Regions from separate parts of the Paenibacillus sp. JNUCC 34 genome, predicted to be linked through region 2. Evidence: a T-box and tRNA genes for the amino acid it is inferred to sense, from the RefSeq annotation. Region 2 holds a T-box; the other holds one or more tRNA genes.
The links. The T-box of region 2 lies ahead of AC2TF5_RS21030 (valine--tRNA ligase). A T-box ahead of a tRNA ligase gene usually reads a tRNA of that ligase, here a tRNA-Val.

Region 1: it encodes a tRNA-Val, which carries the amino acid that the T-box ahead of AC2TF5_RS21030 (valine--tRNA ligase) is inferred to sense. The anticodon was not compared.

What each region holds. Positions count from the first base shown of each region.
Region 1 is NZ_CM177770.1:4,059,133-4,070,086, reverse strand. Features, by position in the region: gene AC2TF5_RS19125 (hypothetical protein) at 1-476, shown strand, start outside; gene AC2TF5_RS19120 (hypothetical protein) at 716-910, shown strand; gene AC2TF5_RS19115 (DUF5316 family protein) at 1,006-1,212, shown strand; gene AC2TF5_RS19110 (hypothetical protein) at 1,721-1,978, shown strand; gene AC2TF5_RS19105 (helix-turn-helix domain-containing protein) at 2,495-2,689, shown strand; tRNA gene AC2TF5_RS19100 (tRNA-Val) at 2,856-2,928, opposite strand; gene AC2TF5_RS19095 (hypothetical protein) at 3,070-3,336, shown strand; gene AC2TF5_RS19090 (GNAT family N-acetyltransferase) at 3,653-4,096, shown strand; gene AC2TF5_RS19085 (DUF3892 domain-containing protein) at 4,186-4,422, opposite strand; gene AC2TF5_RS19080 (MBL fold metallo-hydrolase) at 4,506-5,243, opposite strand; gene AC2TF5_RS19075 (stalk domain-containing protein) at 5,484-6,044, shown strand; gene AC2TF5_RS19070 (DUF1292 domain-containing protein) at 6,130-6,447, shown strand; gene AC2TF5_RS19065 (aminotransferase class I/II-fold pyridoxal phosphate-dependent enzyme) at 6,511-7,989, opposite strand; gene AC2TF5_RS19060 (MFS transporter) at 8,177-9,466, shown strand; gene AC2TF5_RS19055 (YktB family protein) at 9,597-10,220, opposite strand; gene AC2TF5_RS19050 (YkzI domain-containing protein) at 10,500-10,954, shown strand, end outside.
Region 2 is NZ_CM177770.1:4,474,597-4,485,550, reverse strand. Features, by position in the region: gene hemL (glutamate-1-semialdehyde 2,1-aminomutase) at 1-825, shown strand, start outside; gene AC2TF5_RS21040 (RluA family pseudouridine synthase) at 822-1,736, shown strand; gene AC2TF5_RS21035 (LysM peptidoglycan-binding domain-containing protein) at 1,958-3,358, shown strand; T-box leader at 3,602-3,885, shown strand; gene AC2TF5_RS21030 (valine--tRNA ligase) at 3,992-6,658, shown strand; gene AC2TF5_RS21025 (bifunctional folylpolyglutamate synthase/dihydrofolate synthase) at 6,692-8,068, shown strand; gene murC (UDP-N-acetylmuramate--L-alanine ligase) at 8,075-9,454, shown strand; gene AC2TF5_RS21015 (SPOR domain-containing protein) at 9,624-10,954, shown strand, end outside.

The DNA of each region.
Region 1 (10,954 bases), 420 kb from region 2:
ATAATCTTCTAATAGAACATAATCGTTCGCAGAGATATTTACGAGAAAAATCAAATTGGAAAGCTACGGAATGGGTCTTTGCTTTAAATCATTATCTACAAGCGTGTTCAAGTAGAGGATTAGAAGAAAGCATTGTTAACCTAATTACAGCATTTGAAGCTTTACTTGTCACTGGGCATGAACAAGTCAGTTATAGAGTTGCCTTGAATGCAAGTCTGTTGTATTCCGACGATCCAATGGTTCGGGAAGAAACATTTAATTTGATAAAAGACATGTACGGTTTAAGAAGTAAAGTAGTGCATGGTGATATAACTACATTCATAAAACAAATTACGAAGCCAGATATTTACGAGAAGTATTTTAAATTAAAGGATGTATTATCTGTTCTCTTATTAAAAACGTCAAATTTATCTACTAAAGAATTACATGATCGAGTAGCAAAATCCATATTTAAAACCCCACCTATCATTGATTGATTCTCTTTATAAAATAGGTGGTTGTGGTGGAGAGTTCTCCCCCATAAAACGGCCATTTGTAGGGGAGAATCATACCCCACAAAATAAACGCGAAAATATGCTCTTGGGGGAGAGTTATACCCCCAAGAAAACTAAAAGAAATAAAAGAATAAAACATGTAAAGATATATAGTAATTCTACAGTTAAAAGCTGCTCATAAAAAGAGTGGCTCTTTCTATTTAAAAGAAAGGATGAATGGAATGTTAATTGAGAAGATAGAAACGATCATGTTCTACGATAAAGATAACGAGCTGGTCGGATCGGTAGGAATAGATAAAACATCGGATATTGAAAAGACAGCTGCAGGAGCAATGATGGATGTATTCTCTGTTGAAGAGGTTAAGAGGCTCGCTTACTTCAAGGTGGATACGCATTATCTTGTAATTAGTGAATAGAAGAAATGATCTGATAATAAGCCCGGTTAAATAACTCGTAACCAATACCCGTCAACTTACGTTTTTATTACAAAGAGATGATGGGAGGGAACGTAATGGATCTGCTGATATCTGCAGGAGTTGTATGTTTTCTGATTACGGGACTTTTATCTGGAGCGTGGACTACAGGGTACCAGCAAAGAGGAAACTTCTATGCTGATTCGAAGGATGACCGTAATCAAAAGAAGAAGGCAGCCAACTGGTTCTTTATAGCCGGGATTGTATTTTTTATAATAGCCGGTATTTTTTACGTACTTCGATAACAAATTGCTGTCACCTTAACACAGCGATTCTAAGGCGCTGCACAGACGTTTTGTAATAGAGATGAACAAATACACAAAGATATATAAACAGGGGTGGAACGGGGCGCAGGCGGTCACGGGTCCCTCTGGGGGTTCAAAATGAGTGCGGGTGCGGACGACCCCGAAATACCGCTAGATTTTAATTTTAAAAATCACTTTACATTGACAATGGCGAGCCGCTTACGGCCGTCATTATTATTTTTCCTTCGAATTAAGCGTTCAAATCAAACTGCTCTTATTAGACAATGAAATGTAGGTTTTCACGGCGAAAGGAGATGTAAAGGATGGCCTGATAGTGGGAACGATGGTTTTTTGTTTTAAATTATGCAGTTAGAATGGTATCCCAAATATCAAAAAAGCGGAAGTCGAGGTGTAGTAAGCTAAAAGAAAACGGAACGATCTTCGCTATTGGTTTCTATTGACCGATGAATTGGATGAGTAGCTAAAAATTCCAATGGAGGTACGATCGATGAAAACACGTAATTCTGTTTCGGAGCAATCAGGGGTACTAGATATCAAGGAGCACGTCACCAAGTATATTCAAGGGAAACATGGACTTATTGGCATTGTCATTCCCGAATGTAACGAACCAACCAGTGCGCTCAATGATCTATGTAGAACCATAGTAGAAATAGCGATTAAACAAGCAAGAAGAGAAGCAACTCGGAAGCAGCAGTTATTGGATGATAAATACTTATCGAAGGAGCTATCGGTTAATGAGCACTGAAAATTTGAATAAGAAATTCATGAACCAGTTCGAAAATCACTCGAGATTGCAAATAGGGGAGAATGAGTATCTATGGGATCAAGAAAATAATGCAATTACAAGGTTTAATGAAAAATATAAACTATGGGTAAGGGTCAACTTTGTGGGTAAGGAAGAGGATTCGGTCGATAATTTGATTGACATGTTGACCAAAGAACACATCCGACAATGTCTGGAAAATATAAATCGCCTAACATAACCATGCTGAATTCACCTTTGTAAACATCTACATTGCTGACAGGTGTGTACATTGATGTAATGCGAACCATTTGAAAACATGTGAAATGTGATGAGTAGACAGAAGGATCAGTTTATTAATAGTAAAGAGTAGGAGTATTGGTTAAATGAACAATGAACACAAATTGAATACCTCAAGAAAAAGCTGACTGATCTGCAGCGTAATTAATCGGGAAGTTGAGATATTTTTAGATGAAGTTAAGCTTCTAGAGAGGAAAGAAGAACTTCACAAGCCACAGATTGAACCTCAATATTAAAGAAGTAAGTGATGATATTTGGAAGCACCTACCTGAGGTTCTTACAGTAGCAGATATTCAGAGGGTTCTTGGTACCGGAACTAATCAGACGTATGATTTGATTAAAGAAAATCAGTTTCATCATGTACGTATAGGACGCAAAATGTTAGTTCCGAAGAAATCATTTATCGATGGGTAGAAGGCGTAAGTCATCGTCAGGAGGAGTAATGTTGGAGTTATTGGCGGCACCATAAAGGCTTTAGTTGAATAAAGGGCACCAATCCGGCACCAATTTGATAATTTCGCATAGGAAGAGTAAGACATAAAAAAAAGAAAAACCCTTGCTATACAAGGGTTCTTCGTGATGATCTGTAGTGGGCTCGAACCACTGACCCCTACCCTGTCAAGATAGTGCTCTCCCAGCTGAGCTAACAGATCATGAAAAAATATGCTGTTTCGAAAGATAATTTATATATTACCAGCTGCCTTCACAAGTGTCAATTGTTTTCTCGTTATAAAATCTGCTAAACCGGTTCAGACTAAAGGAAAGCATGATTTTCCAGAAGGAGAGAGGGTAGAATGGCGGTGAAAAAGCATCTAAGATCAAGTGGGATTGGAATTTGCACCTTGCTTTTGGCTGTCCCAATGCTCGGCGGATGCAGTATTTCCTCAAGATCGTCCGTAGAGATGGAAGACTTACAAGCACCAGTTGCACCTGTACTGCAAAATGTCTATGACCGTTCAGTCGATAAAGATGTTTATTCGTCTGGCCGGGGACGGGGAGAGAGAATGATTCCTGAACCGTCTCTAAAGCGGCAGGATAGCCTTCGAGATTCAGTGAAATAGTCGAGATTACCTCAACGGTAACAGCATAACAAAAACCGTCGGCCGGAAAGGGCTGACGGTTTTGTGGTGTACTTCCTATTCATCATCCCATTTGCGGGAATAACCTTTTTTGATGGTATAAAACATGGGGTAAATCAACAGAACCGAAATGATGATAGACCAAATAATTGTGCCTTTCATACCCATGCCCATTTGCAGCCCCTTTCCAATAGTATACATTTCACTCTACTATACAGGAAAACAAAAATTTTGTATAATAATTCATCTATATCCGGCGAGTGATGCAGGAAATTCCCCATATAAAGAGGTGTTTGTATTGGCAGCGGAAATCATCAATGTTACGACTGAGGAGCAGTTGCGTGAAGCGCTGGACATTCGTAAAGAAGTATTTGTCATTGAGCAGAAGGTACCGTTAGATCTTGAGATCGACGAACTTGATAGTTTGGATGCTGACGCGCATCATATCCTGATTAAATACGAAGGGGAATATGCGGCAACAGGTAGGGTCATATACTATAACAAAGATTCAGCCAAAATGCAGCGTATTGCCGTACGGAAGCCTTTTCGATCTAAAGGTCTAGGCCGTGTGTTATTAATGGCTATGGAGACTCAAGCCCGTGAACTGAAGCTGTTACATTCCGTGCTCGATGCACAATGCCAGGCGGAAGCTTTTTACAGTAAGCTCGGTTATGTTACCATTTCGGACGAGCCTTTTGACGATGCTGGAATACCCCATGTACGGATGAAAAAACAACTCTAATAAACGTAAAAGTACAGCCCCATTCTAACTAAAAGACCCCGAACTAATACTAATGTTCAGGGTCTTTTTAAAGTTGATAGACGTTTTTCTTAAAATATCGGCATATTATCGAGGTTGTTGCTTGGATCGCCATCGGCATTGGAACGAAGATGCATCTCATTGTCCCGCCCACGAAATACGTTTAGGTTCTTAATCTCCTTGTTTTGAACCATCTGCTGAGCGGTCTTATAGTCTACGACAGATCCTGTGTCGAGTTTCAGCTGTACAATGTCACCATCACCATTTTTACGTACTGCTACTACTTCTGCTTGTTGATCATTGTTCATTTGATATCGCCTCCCACACCTAGCTTCCCGCTACACCCAGCATTTTATTCATAAACAGACTGGATAAAGATATCTACCTGCTGTTACAACTCGTAAATACGTTGCTGTTCGAGAAATTGCATGGTGTTCGTACGGCCCTCATAACTTCTCATTTCGTCACCGTAATGCATGAGATAAATCTGTTTGCGGACATGATCCGGCAGGCTCAGCAGCTCTTCTAGTGTGGTGTGAACCGCACCATGGCCTTCGAGCTGACACTCATGCAATATAACTTCGCAACCGCGTTCGTTCACCAATCGATTTAGCAGTTCCGGATCAAAGATCATATCTGCACTGTAGAAGATGCGGTCATTGAAATAGATGGAGAAGCTGTCCTTTCCTGGGATATGCCGTGTCTGGATAAGCTCGGCCCGAATGCCCGGTGATATATCAACTGCTGTCCCTGGTTGAAGTGGACGAACATCAAATACATCATTCAGAGAGGTGATGGATCCTTCCTGATACAATCCTCCACGCAAAGTGTTTTCCCACAACGGCATAACGAGCGCTTCGGCTATGTATAACGGTATTTTGCGGTTGTATTGCATTTTCATTCTGAACGCCAGTTCTTCCAGGCCGCCAACGTGATCCGCATGAATGTGCGTAATGAGCACAGCATCCACAGACTCAAAGGATCGACCGAGACGATGAAGGGCCATAGGCGCCGTAACCCCGCAGTCGAGAAGAAGGGTAAAGTCTTCGTCAATGATAAGTGCATTGTTATTAAAAAAAGACTTTGCGAAAGCACCACCGGTACCTAGCATTTGCAGTTTTAGTGTCAATGAACTCAACCTCCAGGCGATAATGATAATAGAGTAAGCTAACAGGTATATTTTAACGAATTCTCTGTATATTTACACGAATTATTATGTGTTTATCCCATAAATAGATCAGGTGTAACCCTGCCATGTAATTAACTTAAAGAAATTGACCAATAATTCCCTGTATCTGCGCAACTTTTTTTTTTACCTTGTAGTATACACATATAACAACTAGAAAAAGTAACGGAGGGATGCTTTTATATGAAATCGAAATGGAAGAAAATAATGGCCTGCACACTTGTCCTTTCATTAATGGGCGGTAGCTCTTTGTTGTTTGCGGATTCCTTTAAAGAACAAGTACGAGTATGGTTGAATGGCCAGGAGCTAAAAGCCGGGGGTTATCTTATAGAAGGCAAAACATACATACCGGTCCGTGATATTGACGGTGCGGTACATTGGGACAAGGATAGCGGAAAAGTGATTATTATCCAGCCCAATGTGCATATTTTCCTGTTCAAGGGAAATACTGTTTTCGGGAACGTAAACAAAGGCAAACTGAAATTTAATGTGTTTAGCCAAATCGATACATTAAATGATAACATCCATTCGGTCAAAGTTGCGATCTCGGATCCGGCCGGAAATGTGACGGATATACAGACCCAGGAATTCGATAATAGTAAAGATAATTTCTGGTTCCGTACGGATGACTTCACTTATGATTTCAAAACAGTCGGTAAGTATTCCGTCGGCTTTTACATCAAGACTACAGCTGATTCCAGTTTTGTAAAAGTGGCTGAAAAAGTAATTACAGTTATGAAATAATGTGTTGGGTTGGTAAATTGACCTAGTTATTTTTCCATGTTACCATACGGGAGTAGATAATTTAACTGAAGTGAGGTATTACTCAATGAGCGATCACAAACATGAACACGGAGATGCATGTGGCTGCGGTCACGATCATGAGCACGACCACGACCATGAAGAGTTTGTGCTTACTTTGACGGACGAGCATGGCAAAGAAGTGGAAATGGTACTCGTAGAGACATTTGATGTTAACGAGAAGCTGTATGCACTTCTTCTTGAGCGTGAAAATCCAGGAGCAGACGGCGTCATTCTGCGTATGGAAGAAGAGAATGAAGAAATGGTTCTTTACAATATCGAAGATGAAGAAGAATGGAATGCGGTTGAAGCAGCTTATAACGAGCTGGTAGCAGCTCAGGAATAGTATTTGTTAAACGTAAAGACCCCAGTGCAACGCACTGGGGTCTTTGATCTCTCACGCCTTTTTTTAGAAGATCGGGTCGGCCTCTACAATGACCTTAACGTTTTGAATGCTGCGGTCCTCTGGTCCTTTAACCGGAAGTCCGACATCTACGTGGTCAATAATATAATCGATGTTATCTTGGGAAATAACCTCGCCCGGCAGAAGAATAGGAATCCCTGGCGGATATACATATATGAATTCTGCAATAATCCGTCCTGCAGATTCCTTGAACGGAACAACTTCTGTATCGCCATAAAACGCGTCCCGTGGGATTAGGGAAAGCTGAGGAATTTCCGGAATTTTAACGATTAGCTCATTTATTTCGTTTACATTATTATAAGTCTTAGACATATGCCGGAGAGCAGTAATCAGTGTTTCGATGGACTCCGTCGAGTCTCCAGGTGTGACCAAACACAAAATGTTGTACATATCACTGAGTTCGACCTCAATATTGTAGTGCTCGCGAAGCCAGTTCTCGGTCTCATATCCGGTAATACCCAAATGGCGTACGTGAATGGTCAGTTTGGTCGGATCAAGGCTATAGGTCGCTTCGCCGCCGTCCAAAATGTCTTCCCCGAAGCAGTACAAGCCTTCGATCTCATTGATTGACTGCCGGGCATACTGGGCCATATCAATCGTTTTCTGGGCCATTTCATGTCCATTCAGTGCCAGGTTGCGCCGGGATGTATCGAGTGATGCCAGCAAAATGTAAGAGGTTGACGTCGTGGTTAGCATACTGATAATCGTTTGGATTCTAAACGGATTCACATAGCCGTTTTTCGTGTTGACGTTGAGTACAGAGCTTTGAGTCATCGAACCGCCAAGTTTATGGACACTCGTAGCGGCCATATCAGCACCAGCCTGCATCGCAGACATCGGCAGGTCTTCATGGAAATGAATCAGTACACCGTGCGCCTCATCAACCAACACAGGTACGTTGTAACTGTGAGCCAGATCTACGATTTCTTTCAAGTTTGCACTAACCCCAAAATAGGTTGGGTTGATAACAAGAACCGCTTTGGCATCAGGGTGTCTTTTCAACGCTTTGCGCACGGAGCTAATTGTAATTCCATGATCGATCCCTACATTGGAGTCCTGTGCCGGCGATACAAATACAGGCTTGGCTCCGGAATAGATAATGGCAGATAATACGGACTTGTGAACATTTCGGGGAACGATGATTTTGTCTCCAGGATTGCAGACAGACATGATCATGGTCATGATCGCTCCACTTGTACCCTGAACGCTAAAGAAGGTGTAGTCCGCTCCAAAGGCATCTGCCGCAAGCTTCTGTGCTTCTTCAATCACACCGGTAGGCTGATGAAGATCATCCAGCGGAGCGATGTTAATCAAATCTATCGAAAAGGCATTATCCCCTATAAATTCCCGGAATTCGGCATCAGTACCGAGGCCCTTCTTATGCCCCGGAATGTGAAATTGCACCGGGTTTTTGGCCGCGTGTTCTTTCAGTGCGGTGAAGAGCGGTGTACGGCTATGGTCCATGGACGCTGTCACAACCTTTCTGTGTGTGAAATTGTTTATGATTGTTAATTTGTGTTTCATATAAACAAAATTGAGTATAGCAAAATAAAGGGGGAATGCAAGCAAAGGATGTAGGAGGCATGTCTTCCCGAGAACAGGCAAGAATAGAGATATCGCTGTAACAGTATGAACGATGGGATGTGAAAATATGTCGCAAGTCATTTCCCCGGTGAAAAAGCGCCGATTATTGTCTCCTTTTTTCTTTGAGCTGCTCGCGATTATTTTTCTGGTCGAGTTTATTAAGGGGTCATTACTCGTGGCGGTTCTGCCGGTATATATGAAAAATGTTCTGGGCGTATCGGGAACCGTTATTGGTGTTGCTTTTGCCTTACAGTATTTGGGGGACAACCTGTTTCGCAGTCCAGCAGGCTGGATCGCGGAACGTCTTGGCTTCCGAGCAACCATGTCCGTAGCACTATCGATGGTTGTCATCGGCGTGGTGATTATTGCGTTTACCGACGGGCCGTTTTGGCTGTCGCTAGCATGTCTTATCCTTGGAACGGGAACTGCTCCTCTATGGCCTTGCGCTATGACCGGAGCCACGGAAATATCCGGCCCGAACAACAGCAACGGTACCGCTATGGGAGCCTTGGAGACTGCGGCACTGGCAGGAACGGGAGTCGGACCGATCACGATGAACTTTGTGATGGAGCATACGAACAAAAACTATCAGACAACTTTCTTAATTATGATTGGAGTGGGCATTATTCTTGTCCTGACCGCGCTGCTGCTTCCAGGCAGAGTGAAGTCAAAGCTAAAATCCGAAGTTTCTTCTTCTGCAGCAGCTGCTGGAAAGGGGATAAAATATAGGTTTAACAAACTACGGACAAGTGTCAAGTCCACACTGCATGAGATCAAGGCTACTTTGAATGTCAGCTGGCTTGTGTATCCAGCGCTATTTTTGCAGTCCTCTGTCATCGGTCTCCTCAGTCCGGTACTGACGTTGTATGTCAGTAATGAGCTTGGGGCTTCACCGAACCAGTATAGTCTGATGCTCATTGTTGGGGGAGGAATTACCGTACTGGCGCTTATTCCGGCAGGTAAACTGATTGATCGGTTTGGAACAAAATGGTTCTTAAATGTGGGATTTCTGCTATGCGCGTTTACACTGTGTATTTTTACTTTGTTTACATCACTACCGATTGTTTTCGGTTTGGTGTCCGTTGTCGGCATCGCGTATGCCATGATATTGCCAGCTTGGAACACGTTTGTTGCCAGTCTGGTCCCGAAAGGCGAGAGAGGCACCGTCTGGGGCTTCTTCTTAACTCTGCAAGGCTCGGGTATGGTGTTTGGACCTATCGTGTCCGGTTGGCTGTGGGACGGCATCAGTCATGGTGCACCATTTATTGCGAGTGGAATCGTTATGGGGATACTGTTCTTCATCCATCTTTTCCTTAGTAACCGTCAGAGACCCTCTATTCATCCGAGCCGTGCCTAGGCGTGAGAAAATAACCACTGTCCGCCAGAATCGGGCGATCCCAGTGTCTTATGCCTGAAAGGATACAACAAAATACAGCCTTCGCTCGCATCATGCGAATGAAGGCTGTGTTTGTTTTTAAACTCGAAATTTAAAATGCCATCCGGTACAGTGGCAGTAGGGTCTCAAAGGTATTCTGAATGGTCTCGACCAGCTTGTCCCCTTCAATGGTTGCAGCTTCCTCTCTAGGAATGCGCAGGCCGCACATAACTTCAGCTTTTTTCACCTGCTTCAGTTTATTGATGAGAACGCCGAAGCTTTCTTTATCCATCTCGGCATGCGGTATGCCATCAGGGTTCATATGATCCGTTGACCAGTAATATGACTTGGGTAGCTTGGAATTGATTTTGGCTAACTGCTTTTCCAGGTTGCCGGCGAACACGGTTTTGTTCGGGCTTTCATATATAATCGCAAAAATGATGAACAGATGCGATTCAAACATGCCAACCTCGAAATGGGGAAGTGCCTTGTAACCGCGTTTGTTAGCTGCCCAGGCAACCCAAGTATCGATAGGCGGATTGACGGTACGGCGTGCGTGTTTGGCAACATGGACGAACATTTCTTCACCGCATAAGGCGGATATGTATGGAGCAATTTCAGCGCCAAGCGTCTCCAGCTTTGGACGAACACGTTCAATCAACACTTCCATACGGTTTTCCAGACCTGGGACAAGGAATACATCGAAATCGTCTGCGGTAAATCCCGTGAAATTCATATATAAACAGCCTCCCTGTATCTAGTTATAACGTGTGCTTGTGGTTTGAAATATAAGAAAGTATAAATTTCATGCTTCATGCTTGACTTATATTTCTCGGAGAAACGCCTAAGGACGCCTAAAGCGTTTCTTCTTGGAGGGTAAAAATAGTCAATAAACCAAGTTACCGTTACATAAGATGAAGTATAAGATATAGATAAGACAACGTCAAAGCAGTCCATCGGGGTAAAACATCTCAGCCGTGTAAGATAGGAGAAGGAGTACCGGGGAGGGAGTGCCGTGAATAAGAGCGAGGAAGTGGAGTACTGCAATCTGGAACTCCGGTTTGACCGCCGGCATATCCAGGACTTGATTAAGGAACTGATCCAGGAAGGGTATTCGCTTTATTGGAGTGAGAACGAGGTCCAATTCGTTATTTCGATCAGGACGGGTCGAAAGCTTGTGAAACTGCGCTTCCAACGTACGGGCAGCGGCTATAAACTGGTCGGTGATTATATGATCAGGGATCCGAAGCTTGCGGAGTGGATGGAGAAGTTGATCGAGAACACGCGCGGTCATGCGGTTGTTAAACGGTTTAAAGACCGGCAGATTTTGATTGAAAATATTTTGTTTGGCGAAGTTATCCGGCTCGTAGAGATCTCAGGCTATCGGCAGCGTGTGCTCTACCAGAAAGGAACGCCAATGACGGAGCAAGAGATGATTCGTCTGTTCGAATCGAAGGAAGGGGAACGACG
Region 2 (10,954 bases):
ATTAAAGCGGGTTCAGGTATCGCAACGCTGGGTTTACCGGATAGCCCGGGTGTTCCAGAAGCGGTAGCAACGAATACGATTGCTGTTCCGTATAATGACCTGGAGTCGGTGCAACTGGCGTTTGAACGCTTTGGCAACGAGATTGCGGCTGTTATTGTGGAGCCTGTAGCAGGGAACATGGGTGTTGTGCCTCCACATGAAGGGTTCTTGGAAGGTTTACGTAAGGTAACGACGGATTACGGCAGCCTGCTTATTTTTGATGAGGTTATGACTGGCTTCCGTGTGGACATTCATTGTGCCCAGGGAAGATTCGGTGTTACGCCGGACTTAACTTGCCTTGGAAAAGTAATTGGCGGAGGTCTGCCTGTGGGTGCCTATGGCGGTAAACGTGAGATTATGGACCAGATAGCGCCAGCCGGTCCTATTTATCAAGCAGGAACCCTGAGTGGTAATCCGCTTGCCATGGCAGCCGGCTACACCACGCTTAAGCTGCTGACGCCGGCTATATATGATCAACTAGAAGAGCGGGGAGCACAGCTTCAGGCTGGCTTAGAACGGAATGCTCGTGAATTCGGTATACCACTATCCATTAATCGCATTGGATCGATGGTCTGCCCATTCTTTACAGACCAGCAGGTAATCAATTTCGATACGGCCAAGAGCAGTGATCTGGACTTGTTCCGCCGTTATTTTGCAGCGATGGTTCAGGAGGGGGTTAGCGTACCTCCATCTCAGTTCGAAGGCATGTTCATATCGGCGGCGCATACGAAGGAAGACATTGATGCGACGATCGAAGCTAATTACAATGCCTTTAAAAGCCTGTGAGCTACCAAGGGAACTGGGTTCGGCGCGGTGAGTGGCTGGAACTGACGCCGGGCAAAATTCTGACTGGACAGTCTGATCGTGAGGGTGCTACGGCAAAGTGGCTGCTCGAAACCGTAGGAATGCCGGAGAAGCTTTTGCGAAAGCTCCAGCATACTGAAGGCATACAGTGGAGAGGAGATCGGCTGCGGCTGTCTCTTTTCCCAGCGAGGGAGGCGGGCATCGAACCGATATGGAGCGAGCTGGAGATTCTATACGAGGATGATTTTTGCCTCGTCGTGAACAAGCCTGCCGGTATGGCCGTTCATCCGGATGACCGTGGAACCGAGACGACATTGAACCACGCTGTAGCTGCTTATTACGAAGTATCGGGAGTGGAAGCGGCTGTCCGCCACATTCATCGCCTTGATAAAGATACAACGGGCCCTGTGCTATATGCCAAAAACGAGTATGCCCAGCTCAAGCTCGATGAAGCGATGAGACAGAAGGAAATTGTCCGGATTTATGCGGCTATTGTCCAGGGACGTGTGTCACCGGACTTGAAGGTGATTGATCTGCCGATCGGCAGAGATAGGCATCATGCCCAGCGCAGGCGTGTATCGCTGACCGGTCAGTCAGCCGTGACGCGGGTGATTGAATCCGAAGTGTATAGAGAAGCCAGTGTGCTGTATTTAAGCCTGGAGACTGGGAGGACCCATCAGATTCGCGTCCATTTAAGCCATATGGGACATGCTATTCTCGGAGATTCACTGTATGGCGGATATTCTGTCAGCTTCGGCCGTCAGGCGCTCCATGGGGCGCGGCTGAGCTTTTCTCACCCGTTTACGGGAGAGATTATTGAGGTCTCCGCCCCGTGGCCTGAGGATCTTCTCCGGCTGAAGGAAGAAATATCAAGTAAACTTTTTCTGAGATAGAGGCCGTTTTGAACGGCCTTTTTTGTTTTGGTTTTGGATATTGTTTTACGCAATGAGGGATTTAACAGGTGAATAGGGGTTCCGTTAAGTGATTTCCGGATAGTGCCCGCAAAAAAGTCATGCTCCCCCAATTTTGGCATATAGATAAGTTGAGTGACAAAAATGGGCTCATGCCGCGGGATCAGCCCGCGGATAGTATATGCCGAAAGGAGGACATTCCCGTGTTCGACCAGTCCTACGGATTGCGGTTTGATATTTACGAACGCATTATTTTATCGGAAGATCTGCCGGGAATTGAAGAACTGGAAGAGGTTGAATTAATACCGCATATCCAGGTAATCAGTCAGGAGGAGCAGGCGACACTTCGCGGCCATCTGCTATTGGCGGGGCTGTATCGAGGAGACACCGAAGCGGGGGAGTCCGAGCCGCTGGAACATTGGATTCCGGTGGAAATCACCGTTCCTATGAATCGGGTGTCTTCGCTGGACGATATTGCAGTGGAGATTGAAAATTTCGATGTCGACCTGCTGTCTACTCGAAGTCTGAATATCACAGGAGTACTCTCGCTAAAAGGTATTCAAGCTGCCGTTCAGGGGCCCAATGACGGTGCTTGGAACAATGAGGAAATCACTGTGGTACATGCTCCCGACACATTCGCAGGAGATGGTTTAGGGCATGACACAGCGGCACGCCAGCATGAGAGTATTCAGTCGGAGGGCCCGTCGCCATTTTATTCCCCTCAAGTACAGGAAGTTTATGCACAGGATGAGCAGATAACAGGCTTTGATTTGCACGCGCAGGCTAGCGGTCGCCCTGAGGAGTTCCAAAGTGAGCAGCATCAGGAGGGTTCTGGGTTCGGCGACCAGGGATCCGTTAACTTGTATACAGCGGATGGAGCTACAGGGCAGGAGTTACATAGAGAGCAGCCATCACAGGAATTTGCTCCATCTCAACCAGCTGAACCGCCGTTTTCGGACCCAAGCATTCAGTCGGCACAGAGCATATCGCAATCGAATCCGAATGTATGGAATTTTGAACGGGTTGATCAATCGGAAAATAGTGATCAGAGCCTAACGAGCAATATTTCAGGAATTACAGAAGAGAGTGAGCAAGATTCAATACCGGTATTGGCTTCTTCACATCAAGAGGTGGATGAGTCACCCGAGGACAAGGAAGATTCGGTAGTTGCTTCTGTTCAGGAGACCGTATTTCTTGCCGATGAGTCTCCGATTCAAGAGGAACCTCTGGCGAAGCCAGAACTGAAAGTGGCGTTTACGAGTAAAAACAGCACGGTAGGCAGTTCATCAGGCGTCGGCCTTTCTTCGCTATTGCAGTCAAGCCGTACCGTTCAGGAACAGGAAGTTGCGGCACGCGAGGAAGAGGAACAGGTAGAGGATCAGGCAGAACCGCTTGCATCGGATGATGTTAAGTGGAAGTCGTTGTTTCTTGGAAGTCGGCAGGAAGACACTCCTTTCCGCAAAGTTCGATTATGCATCGTACAGCGTGAGGAAACATTAGAAACTATCGCCGAGAGGTACCAACTGAGCCCGCGCGAGCTATTACTTTATAACAGGCTGTCGGAACAGAGTATAGAGGAAGGCCAAGTCCTGTATATCCCGTAATACCTTGTATGAACAGAGACATTTCTTGAAAGATCACAATCAGGCTACTCGAGGACTTATCCTGGGGTGGCCTGATTGGTTTTGCGGTCAAGGCGCTGGAATATCTTCTAGATCTTATGATAGATAAAGTTGAAGCTTCCTGAAATATTGACTATAAACAATAAGCAAGTTATAGTTGACTATAGTCAATTCAGGCATATTGGAATACAATATGGTAATACTATACAGAGCATTTGCAAATTACAAACAACTGTGAACGGGAAGAGTAGGAAGAGAAATGGCCTTCAGAGAGCGGAATTGTAGCGCTGAGAGATCCCGCAGGAACCATCTTGCCGAAGTCGCCCCGGAGTTGCCTGCTTGAACTTTAGTGCATGGATGATCCTGTGCAAAAGCTAGAGCATGCCGGCTGCAGCCGTTACCTGTGTAAAGTGTCGCATCGCTTGGATTTGCCGTACCTAGGCAGTCATGAACCAACGGTGCGAAACAAAGGTGGTACCGCGAGAGAACAACAGTCTTTCGTCCTTTGAGGACGAAGGACTTTTTTTGTTTTTTAATGAAAAAGTTCTTAGAAGTAAAAACGGCTAAAACGATTCTGTATGGCAATGCTGACTAAGTAACGGAGGTACGAGAATTATGGAACAAAAGGACAATCAAACCTCGGCACAAATGCCGACCACTTATGATCCAAAAGCAGCAGAACAAAAATGGTATACCTACTGGAAAGAAGGCGGGTTTTTCAACGCTGGGCAGCGTCCGGATGCAGAGCCTTATACGATTGTTATTCCGCCGCCGAATGTTACCGGTATGCTTCATATCGGTCATGCTTTGGACTTCACATTACAAGATATTTTGATCCGTGTGAAAAGAATGCAGGGGTACGATGCACTGTGGCTTCCAGGCTCCGATCATGCGGGAATCGCTACACAAACAAAGGTAGAACAGAAGCTGCGTGAGCAGGGCATCTCTCGTTATGATCTTGGACGCGAGAAGTTTCTTGAGAAGGTATGGGAATGGAAAGAGCAGTATGCTAATACGATTCGTGATCAATGGGCTAAAATGGGTCTTTCTCTCGACTATTCCAGAGAGCGTTTCACACTGGATGAAGGGTTGTCTAAAGCTGTCCGCGAAGTGTTTGTGAAGTTCTATGACAAAGGGCTCATCTACCGCGGCAAACGTATTATTAACTGGGATCCTGCAGCACGTACTGCATTATCCGACATTGAGGTTGAATATAAGGAAGTTCAGGGACATCTGTATCATTTGACCTATCCGTTGAAAGATGGAAGTGGCAGCATTACGGTTGCGACTACCCGTCCGGAAACGATGCTTGGTGATACGGCTGTAGCTGTTCATCCTGAAGATGAAAGATATAAAGATATGATCGGAAAAACGTTGATTCTTCCTATTATCGGACGTGAAATTACGGTTATTGCGGATGAATATGTTGAGAAGGATTTCGGAAGTGGTGCTGTGAAAATTACGCCTGCCCATGATCCAAATGACTTTGAAATGGGTCTTCGCCATGACCTGCCACAAATAACCGTTATGGATGAAACCGGTACGATGAACAGTCATGCCGGCAAATATGAAGGTTTAGACCGTAGCGAGTGCCGGAAACAAATTGTAAATGATTTGAAAGAGTCCGGTGTACTCATTAAAATTGAAGATCACGTCCACCAAGTAGGTCACAGTGAGCGCAGCGGCGCTGTTGTAGAGCCTTATTTGTCAACCCAGTGGTTCGTGAAGATGCAGCCTCTGGCTGAAAGAGCGATTGAAGCGCAAAAGTCAGGTGAAGGCGTGAATTTTGTACCTGAACGCTTCGAGAAAACGTATCTCCAGTGGATTGAGAATGTACGTGATTGGTGTATTTCACGTCAACTGTGGTGGGGTCATCGGATTCCGGCATGGTACTGCGGACAATGTGGAGAGATCCATGTTGCTCATGATGAAGTTGCAGCCTGCTCCAAATGTGGAAGCACGAACATGAAGCAGGATGAGGACGTACTTGATACTTGGTTCAGTTCCGCGCTCTGGCCGTTTTCGACTTTGGGATGGCCGGAAGATACCGAGGATCTCAAGCGTTATTATCCGACGAGTGTCCTGGTTACTGGATATGACATCATTTACTTCTGGGTAGCTCGTATGATATTTACGGCACTCGAATTTACAGATGAGAAACCTTTTAAAGATGTCCTTATGCACGGATTGGTTCGTGATGCCGACGGTAAGAAAATGTCGAAATCACTTGGCAACGGGGTGGACCCGCTGGATGTTATCGAGAAATATGGTACCGATGCAATGCGCTATATGATCTCGACAAGCAGCACGCCGGGTCAAGACCTTCGTTTCCGCTGGGAACGGGTGGAACAGGCACGGAATTTTGCTAACAAAATTTGGAACGCCTCCCGCTTTGCATTAATGAATCTGGAAGGCTTTAAACATAGCGATATCGACATCAGTGGAAACCTAGGAACAGCGGATCGCTGGATTCTTCACCGTCTGAACGAAACTTCACGCGATATTACGCGTCTAATTGATGCCTATGAATTTGGCGAAACAGGTCGACTGCTCTATAATTTCATCTGGGACGACTTGTGTGATTGGTATATTGAGTTTGCGAAGCTGTCGCTTTATGGCGAGGATCAAGCTGCAAAGAAAAAGACCCAGTCTGTACTTGCCTATGTTCTTGACCGTACGATGCGTCTGATTCATCCATTCATGCCATTTATTTCGGAAGAAATTTGGCAACATTTGCCGCATGAAGGCGAGACTGTTATGCTCTCCTCTTGGCCGACCTATGACGCTTCCTTGGAGAACAAAGAAGCTGAGGCTGAAATGGATCTGCTGATGGACGTTATCCGTGCCGTTCGTAATATCCGTGCTGAAGTAAACGTACCGATGAGTAAAAAAATAGAGCTGATGCTCAGTGCAGCAGATGCGAACGTACTGGGCATTGTTGAACGTAATGCGGATTATATCCGTCGCTTCTGCAACACCTCAGAGTACCAAGCCGGTCTTGGCCTTGAGGCCCCGGATAAAGCGATGACAGCCATCGTAACAGGAGTTGAATTGTATCTCCCACTGGCTGGTCTGATCGATATTGAACAAGAGATCGCTCGCCTTGAAAAAGAAGTTCAACACTTGACCAGCGAGGTAGATCGTGTGGAGAAGAAGCTAAGTAATCAAGGCTTCGTTTCCAAGGCTCCGGCTAAAGTGATTGAAGAAGAGCGGGCTAAACAGGCGGATTACTCTGAGAAGAGGAACAAAGTAATCGCCCGGATTGAAGAGCTGAGAGGTTAAGATAACACTAATATAGACCTGAAGGTGAGAAGCATGGGTAACCATAATGGGGCTGTTCTGCCAGCCCCTCTACTAAGTTATGAGGAAGCGGTAGATTGGATTAACGGACTGATTCCATTCGGTATCCGGCCGGGTATGGCTCGTATTCAAGCATTGCTGGAACGGCTGGGAAATCCGCAGCGGCGTCTAAAGTTCATTCATGTTGCAGGCACGAATGGCAAAGGGTCGACCTGTGCGTTTTTGACAGAGGTTCTTCTGCAGAGTGGATATGATGTGGGCACCTTTACATCTCCTTACATTACGAAATTTACTAATCGGTTCCAGTTTAATGGGAAAGATATATCTGAGGATACGTTGCTTAAGCTGGCAAACCGATTGCATCCGCTCGTTCAGGAAATCGCAGAAACAGAGCTCGGTTCTCCAACGTTTTTTGAGGTATCTACAGCTCTTGCCATTTTGTATTATGCCGTGGACAGTGTTCCGGATGTCGTTGTGTGGGAAACAGGCCTTGGTGGCAGGATGGACGTGACAAATGTTGTACATCCCGTCATCTCGGTAATTACCAATATTGGTATGGATCATACGGATATTTTGGGAGAGACCGTCGAAGAGATTGCCTCGGAAAAAGCGGGAATTATTAAGCCAGGTGTACCTGTTGTCAGTGCTGTAACTCAGCCTGAGGCCATTAAGGTCTTGAAGGACGCAGCTGAGCGGAATCGCTCGACTCTGTATCTGGCAGGTGAGCAGTTCTCTTATGAGCGGATGGGAGGCAATGAAGAGGTTCAGACGTTCCACTTCTCTGGGCCTTTCCGCAGCTTGGATATCAGCATTACTATGCAGGGTGAGCATCAATGTTCGAATGCAGCCTGTGCAATGATGAGTCTTGAGGTGCTTCGTCACTACATGGCTTTTGTTATTGAGGATGACAATGTTCAAAAGGGGTTTCATGCTACCAAGTGGGCTGGAAGATTGGAGCAGGTATGCTCCTCTCCCCGGATTATTGTAGACGGGGCCCATAACCCGGAGGGGGCCGAATCTTTGGCCAATAGCCTTCCGAACATTTATAAATACCAGAATCTGAATTTAATGATGGGAATGCTGGCAAATAAGCATCATGAAACGTATTTGAAGCATATACTGCCTATAGTGGATACGCTTATCCTGACCGAACCGGATTTTCGGAGAAAAATGGACGCCAAGGCGTTAGGAGACATCGTAGAGCAGATAAGGGGAAAATACGCCAAACAAACGCTGCAAATCATCATAGAACCAGACTGGAAAAACGCACTTGAATTGTTGAAGTCACGGACGGAAGCGGAGGATCTTGGGGTGGTGTCGGGCACGTTATATTTGATTGCCGACGTGCGTTCCAACCTCCTGGGCCTTTCCGATTCTGAAAAAGGTTGGTGATAACTGTTGGATACTTCAGAACATGTTCATTTTATAGGAATTGGCGGCTACGGTATGAGCGCCATTGCAAGAGTTATGCTGGAAATGGGTTATAAGGTCACGGGTTCTGATGTGGCATCCCAGGAATTAACAGAAAAATTGGCAGCTAAAGGCGCCAAAATATATATTGGCCATACGGCTGAGCAGGTACAAGGAGCTGATCTGGTCGTATATTCGACAGCCTTGTCCAGAGATAATGTGGAGCGGGTAGCTGCGGAACAGCAGAACATCCCGGTTCTTCATCGCGCTCAAATGCTTGCAAGGCTGCTCAATGAAGGCAAGGGTGTTGCCGTAGCGGGCGCCCATGGCAAAACGACGACGTCTTCTATGATCGCGCTCGTTATGGAAGAGTGCGGAGTCGATCCGACCTTCATTATCGGCGGAGAGATTATGAACGTTGGTACGAATGCCAAGGCAGGCAAAGGCGAGTATGTGGTAGCTGAAGCAGATGAGAGTGACGGTTCATTCCTGCAATATCACCCATGGCTTGGTGTTGTATTAAACATTGAAGCCGATCACTTGGAGAACTATGATGGTGATTTTGATCGTTTAAAGGCAGCTTATGTGCAGTTTCTGACCCAAATCAGAGAAGATGGCACTGCAGTTGTATGTGTGGACGATCAGAACATACAGGCTATATTGCCGGAGCTGAATCGTGTAGAAATGACCACTTATGGAATTCATACCGATGCAGAGTATATGGCCAGCGATCTGGTGCTTGGAGATCGTCATGTTTCCTTTATGATGTCTCATAAGGGGCAGGTTTTGGGAACAGTCGAGCTGTCGGTTCCGGGGAAGCATAACGTGTATAACGCGATGGCTACAGTGATAACCTGTTTAAAGGCTGGCGTGCCGTTTGAAGATATCGTAAAAGGTATCTTCAAATTTACCGGAGCCAAGCGTCGCTTTCAAGTGCTGGGTGAAACGGATGATATACTCGTGATTGATGATTATGCTCATCATCCCACTGAAATCGAAGCTACGATTAGTGCAGCAAAAGCGACCGGAAAACGGATCATTGCTGTATTTCAGCCGCAGCGTTACTCTAGAACCTTTTTCTTGCTTGATGCATTTAGCCGTGCTTTCGAGGATGCAGATGAAGTGATCATCACGGATATTTATTCACCGGCCGGCGAGAAGCAGATTGAAGGCGTAAGCTCTGCCAGATTGGTGGAATTGATTGTAGAGAACAGCAATGCAGGAGCAAGATACCTTCCTTCCAAAGAAGAGGTTCTTTATGACCTCAAAGGACGAGTGAAACCAGGTGATCTTGTCTTGACTATGGGTGCGGGAGACATATGGAAAGTTGGGGCTGCTTTGGCCGAGTCCTTAAAAGAAAATAAGTAAGTTCAATAACAAATGAGTTTATACCTCATTCGATGCCCGCATGTCCTGTTATTTGATACAGGATGTGCGGGTATTGTTTGTTTTCAGTTTGTCCGCATCCGCACATAACTTTCCTGAATCTATCATATAGGTAGTTATAGATAAGGAGACAAGTGAGGTGTGCAGTGGAATGAACAAAGCGCGTATGACAATAAGGTTTGACCATGAAACTCCCAATGGACAAGACAGCGGACATACAAGAGAAGTACATACCAGGTCCCGCCTGCAGCCTGACATGGGTAAGGGGAATGTCAGCGATAACTTTGAGCAGGATTTTTTCCAGAAAGAAGTGCAGTCACCTTCATACCAAGGGGTAGAAGATGAGGATTTCCGGGTTATACCGCTGCCTGTTGAATTGCTGGATAATCGTAATCCAAACCTTAATGATAATCAAAACAATCGCTTTGAGAATTTCCGTGTTAATGGTCGCTTGGCGGCGGAGAGACGGCGAATGGAGCAACAGTACGACAATGAGCGTTATGAGGATGAGTGGAGCTACGGTAGACCGGAACGGCCTTACATTGAGAGTGGGAATTCAGAGTATCCCGAGATCGATGAATGGCCGTCAGAACATGATTTTATTCATGATTCGCTCGATGGTAAGAACAGAGATCAGTCATACCTGTCAGTTGAACAAGTTTCCTCTAACACCAGGAATGATTATGGATACTATCGTTCTAAGAAACCAAACTCTGTGTGGAAACTTGCAGGGTCTATTACAGGTGCGATTGTTACAGGACTGCTGTTTGGAACGGTTGTATTGTCGATGTTTAACGGCGGGGACTCCGGTGAGGATTACACAACCACAGAGAGTAGCCAGGGGACGGGGGTTTTACCCCCGGAAAATACAGCTGTAAACGAGGGGATTAATGATCAGGAAGCAGCAGCTGTATCTGTTTCAATCCCTCAGCAGACCTTCTACATGCTACAGTATGGCGTCTTCAGCACAGCAGAAAGAGCAGAGCAGGCTAAGGGTGAACTGACTCAATCAGGTATTGCGGCCTTTGGAGATTCCTCTGCGGAGAACCGCGTATACGCCGGTGTGTCGCCGGATCGGGAGCAGGCGAAACTGCTTAGCAGTCAGTTAAAAGGTGAAGGTGTTGAGCTTTATGTCCGGGAGATCGTATTACCTGGTGCCCAATCTGCCGTATTTGCCGGTGAGGCTGCCGCACTCGACATTTTCTTTGAAGTGAGTGGCGATCTGGCGGCCAACCTTAGCTCTTTATCAGCCTCCTTATTAGGTCAGGAAATCCCCGGACCGGTGGACGCAGAGACCATGAAGACGATTACTGGTCTTCATCTCCAGTGGACAGAAGCAGTTAAGCTTGTATCTCCTGGAATGAGTCTGGAGACAGGGGCAAGCCTTAAAACTATGGAGCAGGAAATGAGTGAAGCTATTACAGCATTGACAGAATACAACAAAAATCGATCCAAGGGGCATTTGTGGGAAATTCAAGCAGG